Regions from separate parts of the Kluyvera intermedia genome, predicted to be linked through region 3. Evidence: predicted binding sites of a transcription regulator. Region 3 holds the regulator's gene; each other region holds the start of a gene.
The links. Region 3 encodes CRP, which controls carbon source genes, mostly activating them, when cyclic AMP is high. Its sites were predicted from a motif close to ATGTGANNNNNNTCACAT; they were not measured.
Positions count from the first base shown of each region.

Region 1 (4,711 bases), 1.5 Mb from region 3:
ATGTAATCGAACGACTGCGGGCGAGCCCGCGTAGCTTTCAGGAGAGGAAAGAATGAAAATTGCACTGATGATGGAAAATAGCCAGGCCAGCAAAAACGCGACAATTCATCATGAGTTAAAAGCCGTGGCCGATGAAAAAGGCTTCCCGGTCTATAACGTGGGCATGTCTGATGAAAACGATCATCACCTGACCTACATCCACCTGGGTATCATGGCCAGCATCCTGCTGAACGCTAAAGCGGTCGACTTCGTAGTCACCGGTTGTGGCACCGGTCAGGGCGCATTGATGTCTCTGAATATTCACCCTGGCGTGGTGTGCGGCTACTGCCTGGATCCTGCTGATGCCTTCCTGTTTGCGCAGATCAACAACGGTAACGCACTGTCTCTGGCCTTCGCAAAAGGCTACGGTTGGGGCGCTGAGCTGAATGTACGCTACATGTTCGAAAAAGCATTTACCGGACGTAACGGCGAAGGTTATCCGCCAGAGCGTAAAGAGCCGCAGGTCCGTAACGCGGGTATCCTGAACCAGGTGAAAGCGGCAGTAGTGAAAGAAAACTATCTGGATACGCTGCGCGCTATCGACCCGGAACTGGTGAAAACCGCCGTTTCTGGCAAGCGTTTCCAAGAATGCTTCTTTGAAAACTGCCAGAACAAAGAGATTGAAGCCTTTGTTCGCGAGATTCTGGCGTAAGTCGCAGGCCGCAGGCAGTCAACGAAAACCCACGCATACGTGGGTTTTTTTACGTATAGGGTTTATGCTTTTACCTTCTTCGACACTGCACTACCGGCATCTCGCGTCAGATGCAGCGTATCGAACATCCCCACCAGACAAATCAGGGCAATAAAGATAAAGGCAAGACGGAAACTGATGCCCGGCACCGCGCCTAAATCCAACACGGTACTGATCTTCTCACCAATGCGGATACCAATCGCCCCTAACGTGATACCCAGCCCAATGGCTAATTGGCTGGCGGTACTGAATAAGGTATTGGCGTAGCTCATCTGTGGCGACGGGACGTCTGCGAACGCCAGCGTACTGACCCCGGTGAACTGTATCGAGCGGAATACGCCACCAAGATAAAGCACCAGCATAATCATCCATACGGGCGTCTGGGGCGTCAGGAAGGCGCAGGCAACCAGCGCCAGCACGTTCAGCACACCGTTTACTAACAACAGACGTCGGAAGCCGAGCCAACGGATAAGCGGGGTGGTGGCGGGTTTTATCGTCAGGTTACCGACGAATACCGCCAGCACCAGCAGACCAGAGTGGAAAGGGTCCATGCCGAAACCGACCTGGAAAAGCAGCGGTAGCAGGAACGGAACGGCGCTGATAGAGGCGCGGAAAAGCGATCCTCCATACATCGTGACTTTGAAGGTCGGAACCTTCAGTGCGTCCAGACGAATCATGGGCCATTGTGTGGCACGAAAATGACGCAGCGCGTAGTAGAAGGTGAACGCACCAATGATAAGCAGGAAAGCTACCAGTCCACCGTTCATTTTCTCGGCACCCAGCAATTCCATGGCATACACCAGACTGACCATCGATATCGAGGTCGCCAGGAAACCAGGCAGGTCGAAAGGACGCCGCTCGTCGTCGCGGATATTAGGGATAATCCGCAGCGCCAGAATAATGGCGATAATGCCCAGCGGGACGTTAATAAAGAAGATCCAACGCCAATCGGCCACGGTGGTAATAAAGCCGCCCAGCGGAGGCCCGATAATGGGGGCGATAAGTGCCGGCCAGGTCAGGGTCGCAATCGCGGTGATGAGCAGATGCTTTGGCGTGGTGCGCAGGACGGCAAGACGCCCAACCGGCACCATCAACGCGCCACCAACGCCCTGGAATATTCGCATAGCTACGAATTCATGGGCGCTGGTGGCCAGGCCACAAAATACGGAGGCAACGGTAAAGATAGCCAGCGCCAGGCTAAAAATGGTTCGCGCGCCGAAGCGGTCGGCTATCCAGCCACTGGCGGGGATCAGTACTGCGAGGGTGATAAGATATGCGCTGATGCCGATGTTCAGGTCAACGGCTTCAACGCCAAAGGTTTTCGCCATATCTGGCAAGGCGGTGGCTATCACCGTCCCATCAAGGAACTCCATAAAGAACGCACCGGCCACCAGTAGGGCGGCAGGGGATACCCCGCGACTTGCCTGGTTCTGGAGAGGTTCACTCATTTTTTTACCCTATCAAAAAAATACGTAATTTTTATAAGATTTGTAGGTGTAGTAAGTTGAAGATTTCTATAACTATTTTTATATGATTTTAACGAAACTGATAAATACTGTGTGATTCACATCCCAAAACGATTGATTTTTGTGATGTAGGTCATATTATGTACGCAAAGACAATAACATCTGCATAACAAGAAACGGGAAGAACACCATGAAGCAGCGCATTCGTAAAATCCTAAAAAGCATGTTTGAGAACTACTGCAAAACTTTCAAAGACGTACCGCCAGGCGCTATGTTCTGATAAAAAAAACCTGCCACGGCAGGTTTTTTTATCTTCGGCGAAAGTAGGTTACTATTACGCTCCGCAAAATAGGAGCAAAAAATGTCTCAGAACCTTACCCCTAACGATGAACTGGTTTCCGATGTGGTGGCCTGTCAACTGGTGATCAAACAGATTCTTGATGTCATCGACATTATCGCTCCGGTTGAAGTGCGCGATAAGATGGCATCACAGCTAAAATCCATCGATTTTACCACCCATCCAGCAGGTGCCGACCCGGTGACTCAGCGGGCGATTCAGAAAGCGGTTGCTTTGATTGAGCTGAAATTTACGCCGCAGGACACCGCGCATTAATTACAGCCAGAGAGCCAGGTTTTATCCTGAACCCAGGAAGGCAAGGGCGGCGTTACCGCCCTTGTGACAGCATTAGTGTTTTTGGTGCGACACAATATTGAGCAGATGCTGATCGGTTTGCTGAATACACAAACCTGCTTTGCGCGCGCTGCGAATCTCATCCAGAATGGTCTTCAGCAAGATACCATCCTGTTCCTGTTCTTCTTCAAGCGTGTTCAGGAAACTCAAGGTGCTATCGTCTTGAAGCACTTTCGCTTCTTGAGTCAGTTGTGACAGCGTGGAAGAGCGTTGTGCATGGTCTTCAATGGTTTGAAGGAAAAGATCTTCGAGGGTTACGCATCCCTCTTCCTGGGCTTCAAAGGCCTTCACCACCGGATAAGCGCCCGATTTCTTCATATAGTCAAATACGCGCATCATTTGCGTGACGCTCGACTGAGCCCGTGAACGAAGAAATGTTGCGGTACCATTGAGTCGATGTTCAGAACACCACTCGCTCAAACGCAAATAATGATTAGATGCATAAAATTCAAGATTCATCTGGGCATTAAGTTTTTGAGCCATTCCTGAAACTGCCATGTGAATATCCTTATTACCAGGTCGGAACGATACGCGTGACACCGCACAGTTCGAAATAGCCGCTAACCATGCACTATTTACGCGTTAGAGTGTGACTACCTATTACACGTAGTCCTTACATATGGCTGGGGAATATAATTAATTTCCAGCATAGAAAAATAATACGCTTAGAGCGCATATAAGAAAACTCTCATAGTGGGCTTTTTACGTTTCGTTACAACAGAAATGATGGTCGACGAATTTGAATATAGGGTAACTATATAACGCATTGAAATATATAGCATATAAATTTAATGCATCTTAGTCGTAAGGCGTTGTTAACAGTTGAAGCGATGTTTCACTATTGCTCGATAAAGTGTGATCCGCATCTGATATTTTCTGTAAAAATGAAACGTGTATTAGGCGTAATAAGTATTGTTTGTTATGAATATAGCATCGAGAACAATAATTCTTGGCTATATGTCATATTTTAAGGCTGCATAGTTAATATCGGAATGACGGTAAAATTGTTTTGGATCATTTTGGATTAAAGCCGGTAAGAGGATTATGTTCGCGGTAATTAAGGGTACATAACGTCCGACCCAGATTGATGGGGGGGCGATATTGATATGAATTGACAGGAGTTAAAATGAAACAGGTTGCAGTTTTGCTCGCCCCTGGCTTTGAAGAAGGGGAAGCGATTGTCACTATCGATATTCTGCGTCGCCTGCACATCGGTGTAGAACTGGTGTCATGCGCAGAATCACGTGCAGTGGTGAGTTATCACGATATTCCGATGGTGGCGGATGCGACGCTGGCCGAACGTATGGACACGCTATATGACGCCGTCGTCCTGCCGGGTGGCCCTCAGGGAAGTGTGAATCTGGCAGCAAACCAGGATGTGATTAAATTTGTTGCTGCACACGATGTGGCCGGTAAATTTATCTGCCCAATTTGTTCTGCCGCCGCGCGCGTGCTGGCAGGCAACGATCTGCTCAAAGGCCGCCGTTATGTCTGTTCTGGCGATTTATGGCAGGACGTGAAGAATGGCGAGTTCGTTGATGCGCCAGTGGTTGAGGATGGCAATCTGATAAGCGGTAAAGGTTTTGGTTATGTCTTCGATTTTGCCTTTACCGTTGCCGCACGTCTATTAGGTGATGAAGCGCCGGTGCGCGACCACGCCGATCATATCTATTACCGCTGGTAATCCCTCCAATAGCGCGAATTGTCTGACAATTCGCGCTTCTTTATATGTAATTATCTGCTGAATCTATGCATCGGTTTACTGTAATTCAGCGGTGTGATGTTGCTCTCGACTGAAAAGTTAATTCCGGGCTATTAATGTTT
Region 1 is NZ_CP139986.1:1,974,891-1,979,601, forward strand. Features, by position in the region: gene U0026_RS09505 (RpiB/LacA/LacB family sugar-phosphate isomerase) at 53-691, shown strand; gene U0026_RS09510 (MFS transporter) at 754-2,178, opposite strand; gene azuC (stress response protein AzuC) at 2,387-2,476, shown strand; gene U0026_RS09520 (DUF2766 family protein) at 2,558-2,809, shown strand; gene U0026_RS09525 (non-heme ferritin-like protein) at 2,882-3,385, opposite strand; gene U0026_RS09530 (DJ-1/PfpI family protein) at 4,014-4,571, shown strand.
Region 1: the regulator CRP is predicted to act here: its motif matches at 2,318-2,335, upstream of azuC (stress response protein AzuC).

Region 2 (4,711 bases), 1.0 Mb from region 3:
TCGTGCATATCAATAAGCGTCAGATCGGCAAAACTCAATCCGGCACGTTCCAGCGCCAGCGGAGTTGACCAGGCCGGCCCCAGCAGCATGTCTTGCCAGACATCAATGGCGGTAAATGCGTAGCTGCGCAGATAACCTAACGGTATCAGTCCCAGCTCTTTGGCACGCGATTCGGTCATCAGGATAACCGCCGCTGCACCATCGGTTAATGGCGTGCTGTTGGCTGCCGTCACCGTGCCATGCTGGCGGTCAAAAGCAGGACGCAGCTTAGCGTAGTCAGCAAGCGTTGAGTTGCCGCGAATATTGTTATCTTGTTCAAGTGGGGTTTTGAACGGCGGTGTGTAGGCCGTCATTACTTCATCACTGAGTTTCCCCGCAGCCCAGGCCTGTGCCGCTAATTGGTGCGAGCGGTTGGCTAGCGCATCTTGTTGTTCGCGGGTAATACCATATGTTTTCGCCATCTGTTCCGCGGTATCCCCCATCCGAAGACCGGTTGAGTACTCAGCAACCGCAGGAGGGACGGGCATGAGATCGCGAAGACGCAGGCGGGAGAATAGCTTGAGCTTTTGCCCCAGGGTACGGGCTTTATTGGCATCTACCAGCGTGCGCGCTAGCGTTTTACTGACACCAATCGGCAGAACGGAAGATGAATCAGCCCCCCCAGCAATACCTGCGCGAATCGTCCCAGCCATTAAACTTTCGGCCACGTTTGCCACCGCCTGAAAACTGGTTGCGCAGGCACGGCTGACACTATAAGCATCGGTATGCACATTCATGCCGGTACCGAGCACAATCTCGCGGGCAATATTGGGCGCAGCTGGCATTTGTACCACCTGACCAAAGACCAGTTGCTCAATCACGTCTGGGGAAATTTCGCTGCGCGCCAGCATTTCGCCCACCACCATTTTGCCGAGATCCACGGCGGGTACACCATGAAAAGCGGTCGCCTGACGGGCAAACGGGGTGCGTAACCCACTCACAATAGCAATGCGATCGCCCTGGCGGGTGATTAGCGGTAGCGCCTGACTCATAACTCTCCCCTGTTATCAAAATCGACCAAGTGGTCTGACCTGATAACATTCTTAACTAATTTTTTACACTTAGCCAATCAAAGAGAAGGAAAATTGGGAGCTAAAACACATTGAGAACAAAAGAAAACGCCCCAGTGGCAAAAGCAACAGGGGCGTTGGTAAAGATGGCTCGCCGTCAGGCGATTAACGCAGACCGAGCTGGAAGATCAGCGTTTCAGCTTCACAAGCAAAGACGAAATCGATATCCAGCTGCACGCCACCGTCCACTTCTTTAAAAGTAGAGGTAATTTTGCACGGTTCAGATTCGACTTCACGCGCTTTTTCGCTCAGCGCAGCGAGAGTCGCTTCAGCGTCTGCACGATTAGCAAATACGCGGCTGTAAGATGCGGTGGTATCGGTATTATCCATAATGGTACCCACATCCATGCAGCAGCAAACTGGGGTTTCATCAGCACTACATTTACTCATTGCAGATTTCCTCTGTTTTGTGCACCTAAGGTGCCAGATAAACTATGTGCCTATTTTACGCCCGCCCGCGGCCCCTCTCCAGTCGTTAATGGTGCGAAAGCCGTTAAGTGACCGAAATCACAATTAAAAATGATCTAAAACAATTTTAGGGGTGGGTTACCTATGACCATACCCGCATTTTTGCCAACCAGATCTCGTTTCAAACAACATCTTTGAAAATATTAATAAACAATATTGCAACATACCATCTGGTCAGACCTATACTCTCGTCACTGGTCTGATTTCTAAGTTGTAGTCCAGCCCCTACACTTCGCGCTTCTGTTACTACATGTAACATTGTTTGTATAAAAATAACTCAATGAGGTTATGGTCATGAGCCAAAAAACCCGTTTCACGAAGTCTGCTCTTGCTGTTGCAGTGGCACTTGTTTCAACCCAAGCCTGGTCAGCAGGTTTCCAGCTTAATGAATTCTCATCCTCTGGCCTGGGCCGCGCCTATTCAGGTGAAGGTGCTATCGCAGATGATGCGGGTAATGCCAGCCGTAACCCGGCGCTGATTATGATGTTCGACCGCCCAACGTTTTCTGCCGGTGCGGTTTACATCGACCCCGATGTGAATATTTCAGGTAAGTCTCCGTTATCAGGTAACAGCACTAACGCCGACAACATCGCGCCGACTGCATGGGTACCTAACGCACACTTTGTCGCACCCATTAACGATCAGTTCGGTTGGGGTGCATCCGTCACCTCTAACTATGGCCTGGCGACTGAATTTAACAATAGCTATGCGGCCGGGATGTACGGCGGCAAAACCGACCTGCAAACGGTCAACCTTAACCTGAGCGGTGCATATCGTCTAAGCAGCAACTGGAGCTTCGGTCTGGGTTTTGATGCGGTCTACGCGAAAGCTAAAATCGAACGCTATGCGGGTGAAGCAAGCGCTCTCGTGCCACCAGGCTATGGCTCGGCAGTCGGCATTACTGGCCCGGACTCACAGATTGCTCACCTGAAGGGTGACGAATGGGGTTATGGCTGGAACGCCGGGATTTTGTACGAGCTGGATAAAAATAACCGTTGGGGTCTGACCTACCGTTCAGAAGTCAAAATTGACTTTGATGGCGATTATAAGAGTTCCATTACCAACCTTGGCAACCAGCTGCTCGGCTCTGCGGGGATTAGCGGCCTGCCAGTCGGCACCGGCGGTGCCACCGTCCCAGGTTCTTTGACGCTGAATCTGCCTGAAATGTGGGAAATTTCCGGTTATAACAAAGTCGATCCACAGTGGGCTATCCACTACAGTATCGCCTACACCAGCTGGAGTCAGTTCCAGGAGCTGAAAGCGACCGGTTCAAACGGTCAGCAACTGTTCTATAAGGAAGAAGGCTTCAAAGATGCTTATCGCATCGCACTGGGTACCACCTATTATCACGATAAAAACTGGACCTTCCGTACCGGTATTGCGTTCGATGATAGCCCGGTTCCAGCTGACAACCGCTCTATCTCCATTCCGGACCAGGACCGTTTCTGGCTGAGCGCCGGTACCACCTATGCGTTTAACGAAGATGCGTCTATCGACGTAGGTGCTTCCTATATGCATGGGCAAAACGTCACCATTCAGGAAGGTAATTACACCTTCAAATCAACAGGTAAAGCCTGGCTGTTCGGGACTAACTTCAACTATCGCTTCTGATAGTCTGCCAATACAAAAAAGGGTGAACATGATGTTCACCCTTTTTTATTGCCGCAGATTCGTTACTCCGAATCAATATCCTTCAGATCGCCTTCAATCGCCTGCGCGTTCGGGTTCTCTTCCGGTTTCAGCTTGCCGCCGTTAGCAATAAAGTCATGTTGCTGGAAGTAAGCTTCGCGTACCAGAATGTAAGGATCCGAAGACTGGCGTAACAAGCCATCCGAGTCAAGCAACTGGGCGCGCGTTTCCACACCTTCGACCATCCACTTACCAATCGACATCGGCCATGTCAGCCAGGAGAGTACCGGATAGGTTGTATCAGCCATATCACCGCCGTCCTCACGCAGCGTGAAGCTGCCGTAGAACGGAAGTTGCAGATACGGGCCATAACCGACGCCATAATGCCCCAACGTGCTGCCAAAGCGATGCGGCTGGACGCGTTGCAATTTAGGGTTAGCCATACCGGCTACATCAATAAAGCCGCCCATACCCAGAACGGTGTTCAGGAAGAAACGGGTAAAGTGAACCATCCCCTGATACGGGTCGCCCTGCAGGAAGGAGTTGACCATTACCGCAGGTTCTTCCAGGTTGCTGGTAAAGTTGCCCAGACCATTACGCGCTGGCTGCGGTACATAATCACGCCACGCCACGGCGACCGGGCGAACAATGTACGGATCCAACACATCAAAGTTGAAGCTGTACATCGTGCGGTTAAATCCTTCAAATGGGTCTGAACGTCCCTGCTGTTCTGTTCCGGAACTCGCACAGCCCACCAGCAGAGTGGTACCCAGCGCAAGCGCCGACAGGCGAAGCTTCATAAATGTCTCCCTGTTAATTATGGCTATCGCTGATTGCCATCCATGACGGTACGCTCGCGTATCCGCCTGTTTAGATGTGAGCGATTGTAACAGCCCATAGAACGATGTCTATATAGCCAATTTCGTTGATTTGATCATAGCCTGGTAACGCCAGCACCGTGGCGCTTCTATTCTAACGAATAGAAGATAATCTACGTGGCGATTTTAGCTATTTAAGAATATCTCTACCTGTAAGACAGGCATAAGCCGCTACGCTTAAGCTATACGTGCTTATTTCAGGTGATCAGCAATGGATAATCTCAATAAAGAGAAGATAGACCGTCACAGCGACGAAATAGAAGTTGAGAGCGAAGAAAAAAAGACTGGCGAGAAAATAGAGGTTGATGAAGACCGACTCCCCTCCCGTGCGATGGCGATTCATGAACACATACGCCAGGAAGGTGAAAAGGAGATGGAGCGTGATGCCATGGCGCTGCTATGGTCAGCCATCGCCGCGGGTCTCTCCATGGGAGCCTCATTGCTAGCAAAGGGTATTTTTCACGTCCAACTAGAAGGCGTGCCCGGCGGTTTTTTGCTGGAAAATCTTGGTTACACCTTTGGTTTTATTATCGTCATTATGGCCCGCCAGCAGCTGTTTACTGAAAACACCGTAACCGCCGTATTACCCGTCATGCAAAAACCTACCCTCGGTAATGTGGGGCTACT
Region 2 is NZ_CP139986.1:1,506,588-1,511,298, reverse strand. Features, by position in the region: gene fadI (acetyl-CoA C-acyltransferase FadI) at 1-1,031, opposite strand, end outside; gene U0026_RS07310 (YfcZ/YiiS family protein) at 1,215-1,499, opposite strand; gene fadL (long-chain fatty acid transporter FadL) at 1,872-3,188, shown strand; gene mlaA (phospholipid-binding lipoprotein MlaA) at 3,251-4,006, opposite strand; gene U0026_RS07295 (formate/nitrite transporter family protein) at 4,296-4,711, shown strand, end outside.
Region 2: the regulator CRP is predicted to act here: its motif matches at 1,605-1,622, upstream of U0026_RS07310 (YfcZ/YiiS family protein).

Region 3 (4,711 bases):
CCGTAAGGCACGCGATGCCGGTCGGCATATCAGCTATTTCGGCCCAGACGCCAACGACTTTGGCCTGCTGGAACAAACTTTCCGCGACTATGGTGTTAACGGTAGCGGCCAGTCGCGCAAGTATTTACACACTTACGATGAAGCCGTGCCGTGGAATCAGGTGCCGGGAACGTTCACCCCCTGGCAACCCTTGCAGGAGCCAACCGATGTCTTGTTCTATGAAGGGCTACACGGCGGCGTAGTGACGCCACAAAATGATGTCGCGCGCCATGTGGATTTGTTGGTGGGCGTGGTGCCTATCGTTAACCTTGAGTGGATCCAGAAAATGATCCGCGACACCAGCGAGCGCGGGCACTCGCGTGAAGCGGTGATGGATTCGGTGGTGCGTTCGATGGAGGACTACATCAACTACATTACGCCGCAATTTTCCCGCACACATATCAACTTCCAGCGCGTCCCGACGGTCGATACTTCAAACCCTTTCGCCGCCAAAAGCATTCCATCGCTCGATGAGAGCTTTGTGGTCATTCACTTCCGTAATCTTGATAACATCGATTACCCGTGGCTGCTGGCGATGCTGCAAGGATCGTTTATTTCGCACATGAATACGCTGGTGGTTCCCGGCGGCAAGCTCGGGCTGGCGATGGAGCTCATCATGATGCCGCTGGTGCAGCGTTTGATGGAAGGAAGAAGCTAAACGGCGTTAACAGCGTTCCCGGCGGCGCTGCGCTTGGCCGGGCTACGTGTCATATGCAATTAGCCTTCAATCACTTCATAAGAGTGGGTGATATTCACCGCTTTTTCGAGCATCAGCGCAACCGAGCAGTATTTCTCAGCAGACAGGGACACCGCACGAGCAACCGCGGCATCTTTAAGATCCTTACCCGTCACGATGAAGTGCAGGTTGATATGTGTGAACAGGCGCGGCGCCTCTTCACGACGTTCGGAAGTCAGTTTCACTTCGCAATCAGTGACGTCATTGCGACCCTTTTGCAAAATGGAAACCACATCAATTGCACTACAGCCACCGGCTGCCATCAGGACCACTTCCATCGGGCTTGGGGCTTTATCACCCGAGTTGCCGTCCATCAAAATCTGGTGGCCTGAAGCGGACTCACCGAGGAAGGTTAAGCCTTCAATCCATTTCACACGCGCTTGCATATTATTTAACTCCCAGGTTGCAATTTTCTTCTCAGATTACGCGTACATAACAATTCTCGCAATGGAAGGCGATCGCCGTCATGCTGAAGCGAGACACCAGGAGACACGCGCCGAAAGCTATGCTAAAACAGTCGGGATGCTACGGTAATACATAAACGTACTGCATGTATGCAGAGGACATCACATTACAGGCTGCGGCACGATTCGACAGCCGACTTCCCAGGTAACGGGAAGGATACTATTGCAACCAGTGGCTGCAATGTTTTTGCCGCTGGGAAGAGCTTATAACAGAGGATAACCGCGCATGGTGCTTGGCAAACCGCAAACAGACCCGACTCTCGAATGGTTCTTGTCTCATTGCCATATTCATAAGTACCCATCGAAGAGCACGCTGATTCACCAGGGTGAAAAAGCTGAAACGCTGTATTACATCGTCAAAGGCTCAGTGGCTGTACTCATCAAGGATGAAGAAGGCAAAGAGATGATCCTCTCTTACCTCAACCAGGGTGACTTTATCGGCGAGTTAGGCCTGTTCGAAGAAGGCCAGGAACGCAGCGCATGGGTACGGGCAAAAACCGCTTGTGAAGTTGCTGAAATCTCTTATAAAAAATTCCGTCAGCTGATTCAGGTAAACCCAGACATCCTGATGCGTTTGTCTTCGCAAATGGCACGTCGTCTGCAGATTACCTCTGAAAAAGTCGGCAACCTGGCATTCCTGGACGTGACCGGACGTATCGCCCAGACCCTGCTGAATCTGGCCAAACAGCCGGACGCAATGACCCACCCAGACGGTATGCAGATTAAAATCACCCGTCAGGAAATCGGTCAGATCGTTGGTTGTTCCCGCGAAACCGTGGGCCGTATTCTGAAAATGCTGGAAGATCAAAATCTGATCTCCGCACACGGCAAAACGATTGTCGTCTACGGCACCCGCTGATCCAGCCAAAACGGCATAGTGCTAACGCAGTATGCCGTTTTTGTTTCCCCTCATGTGGCGCAGGCTGATTTACCACCCGGAAGTCAACTATGCACTGCGGCAAACGCTGGTGTTATGTTTGCCGGTCGCCATTGGCCTGCTCTTCGGCCATCTTCAACAAGGCCTGCTGTTCTCGTTAGTTCCCGCTTGCTGCAATATCGCCGGTCTTGATACCCCGCATAAACGTTTTTTCAAACGTCTGACTATCGGCGGCTGCCTGTTTGCCGGATGCAGTCTGGCGGTACAGCTATTACTGGCAAAAGAGGTCCCGCTACCGCTCATCCTGACCGTGCTCGCCCTTTTACTTGGGGTGACAGCTGAAATCAGCGCGTTACATGGACGACTGCTACCCGCCTCGCTGATTGCCGCTATTTTCACCCTCAGTCTTGCGGGCAATATGCCTATCTGGCAGCCGCTACTGCTCTATGCGCTCGGCACACTGTGGTACGGATTATTTAACTGGTGGTGGTTCTGGATGTGGCGCGAACAGCCGCTGCGCGAATCGCTGAGCCTGCTCTATCGCCAGCTCGCCGACTACTGTGAAGCCAAGTACAGCCTGCTGACTCAGCATACTGACCCCAGCACTGCGCTGCCACCGCTGTTAAACCGTCAGCAAAAGGTGGTGGATTTAATCTCCCAATGCTACCAGCAGCTGCACATGCTGGCGGCGAACCAGCACAACGATTACAAACGCCTGCTGCGCGCTTTTCAGGTAGGGCTGGATTTACAGGAGCATATCTCCGTTAGCCTGCACCAGCCGGAAGAGGTGCAAAAGCTCGTTGAGCGTAGCCACGCGGAAGCAGTGATCCGCTGGAACGCTCAGACCGTCGCCGCACGTTTGCGCGTGCTGGCGGATGATATTCTCTACCACCGCTACCCTAGCCGTTTCACCATGGACAAGCAGATTGGCGCGCTGGAAAAAATCGCTGACCAACATCCTGATAATCCGGTCGGCCAGTTCTGCGCCTGGCACTTCAGCCGAATCGCCAGAGTGTTACGAGCCCAGCGCCCACTGTATCCGCGAGACCTGATGGCGGATAAAGAACGTCGCCTGCCGTTGTTCCCGGCAATCAAGAGCTACCTGTCGCTAAAATCCCCCGCCCTGCGCAACGCGGGCAGGCTAAGCGTCATGCTGAGTATCGCTAGCCTGATGGGCACAGCGCTGCATCTGCCAAAACCGTATTGGATCCTGATGACGGTACTGCTGGTAACGCAAAACGGCTATGGCGCAACCCGCGTACGAATTTTCCATCGGGCAGCAGGTACGCTTGCTGGTCTGGTGATTGCAGCCATCGCCCTGCACTTCCACGCACCACAAGGGCTAGCGCTTGCCGGGATGCTGGTTATCACACTCAGCAGCTACCTGATTATTCGCCGCAGCTATGGTTGGGCCACCGTTGGTTTTACCGTCACGGCGGTATATACCCTACAAATTCTCACGTTAAATGGTGAACAGTTTATCGTTGCCCGCTTTATCGACACCATCATCGGCTGCCTGATTGCCTTCGGCGGTATGCTCTGGCTGTGGCCACAATGGCAAAGCGGTCAACTGCGACAAAGTGCCCAGGCAGCGCTGGAGGCCGATCAGGAAGCCATTCGTCTGATCCTAAGCCCAGACCCACAGGCCCCTAAGCTTGCGTATCAGCGCATGCGCGTAAACCAGGCCCACAATACGCTGTTCAACACCCTTAATCAGGCCATGCAGGAGCCGGGCTTTAACCCGCGTTATCTGGAAGACATGAAACTGTGGGTCACCCACAGTCAGTTTATCGTCGAGCATATCAACGCGATGACGACGCTTGCGCGCGAGCACACCATGCTGACGCCGAATCTGGCGCAACAGTATCTGGAGTCGTGCGAAATTGCCCTACAACGCTGTCAGCAGCGTCTGGAGTATGATGAGGCGGGCAGTGGCGGCGAGGTGAACATTATGGAGTCGCCGGACGCGCTGTCCCATGGGGCGTTAAGCACCATGGAACAGCATCTCCAGCGTATTCTGGGGCATCTGAACACCATGCACACCATCTCATCGGTGGCCTGGCGTCAGCGCCCACGTCATGGCGGCTGGTTAAAGCGACGAGCTAGCTAACGATTTTCGCCACGGCCTGCGAGAAGCGCTGCATCCCTTCGTCAATATCCACTTCTTCCACCACCAGCGATGGCGCAAAGCGCATCACGTCCGGGCCGGCATTCAGTACCATTACACCGACGTCTGCCGCCGCGTAGAGGAAATCACGCGCGCGCCCTTTGTACTTCGCGTTCAACTCAGCACCAATCAACAGGCCCATCCCGCGTACATCGCTGAACAGATCGTACTTCGAATTAATCTGCTGCAAATGCTGCACAAACCGTTCACGTTTCGCATTGACGCCGTTCAGCACTTCTGGCGTGTTGATAATATCGAATGCCGCACCGGCGACGGCGCAGGCCAGCGGGTTACCGCCATAGGTTGAGCCGTGTGAACCGACGTGGAACGCATTGGCAATATCTTCGGTGGTCAGCACCGCACTGACCGGGAAACCGCCGCCCAGCGCTTTGGCGCTGGTCAGAATGTCCGGCGTCACGCCATAGTGC
Region 3 is NZ_CP139986.1:468,967-473,677, reverse strand. Features, by position in the region: gene U0026_RS02135 (phosphoribulokinase) at 1-697, shown strand, start outside; gene U0026_RS02130 (OsmC family protein) at 757-1,161, opposite strand; gene crp (cAMP-activated global transcriptional regulator CRP) at 1,466-2,098, shown strand; gene U0026_RS02120 (YccS/YhfK family putative transporter) at 2,151-4,226, shown strand; gene argD (bifunctional acetylornithine/succinyldiaminopimelate transaminase) at 4,219-4,711, opposite strand, start outside.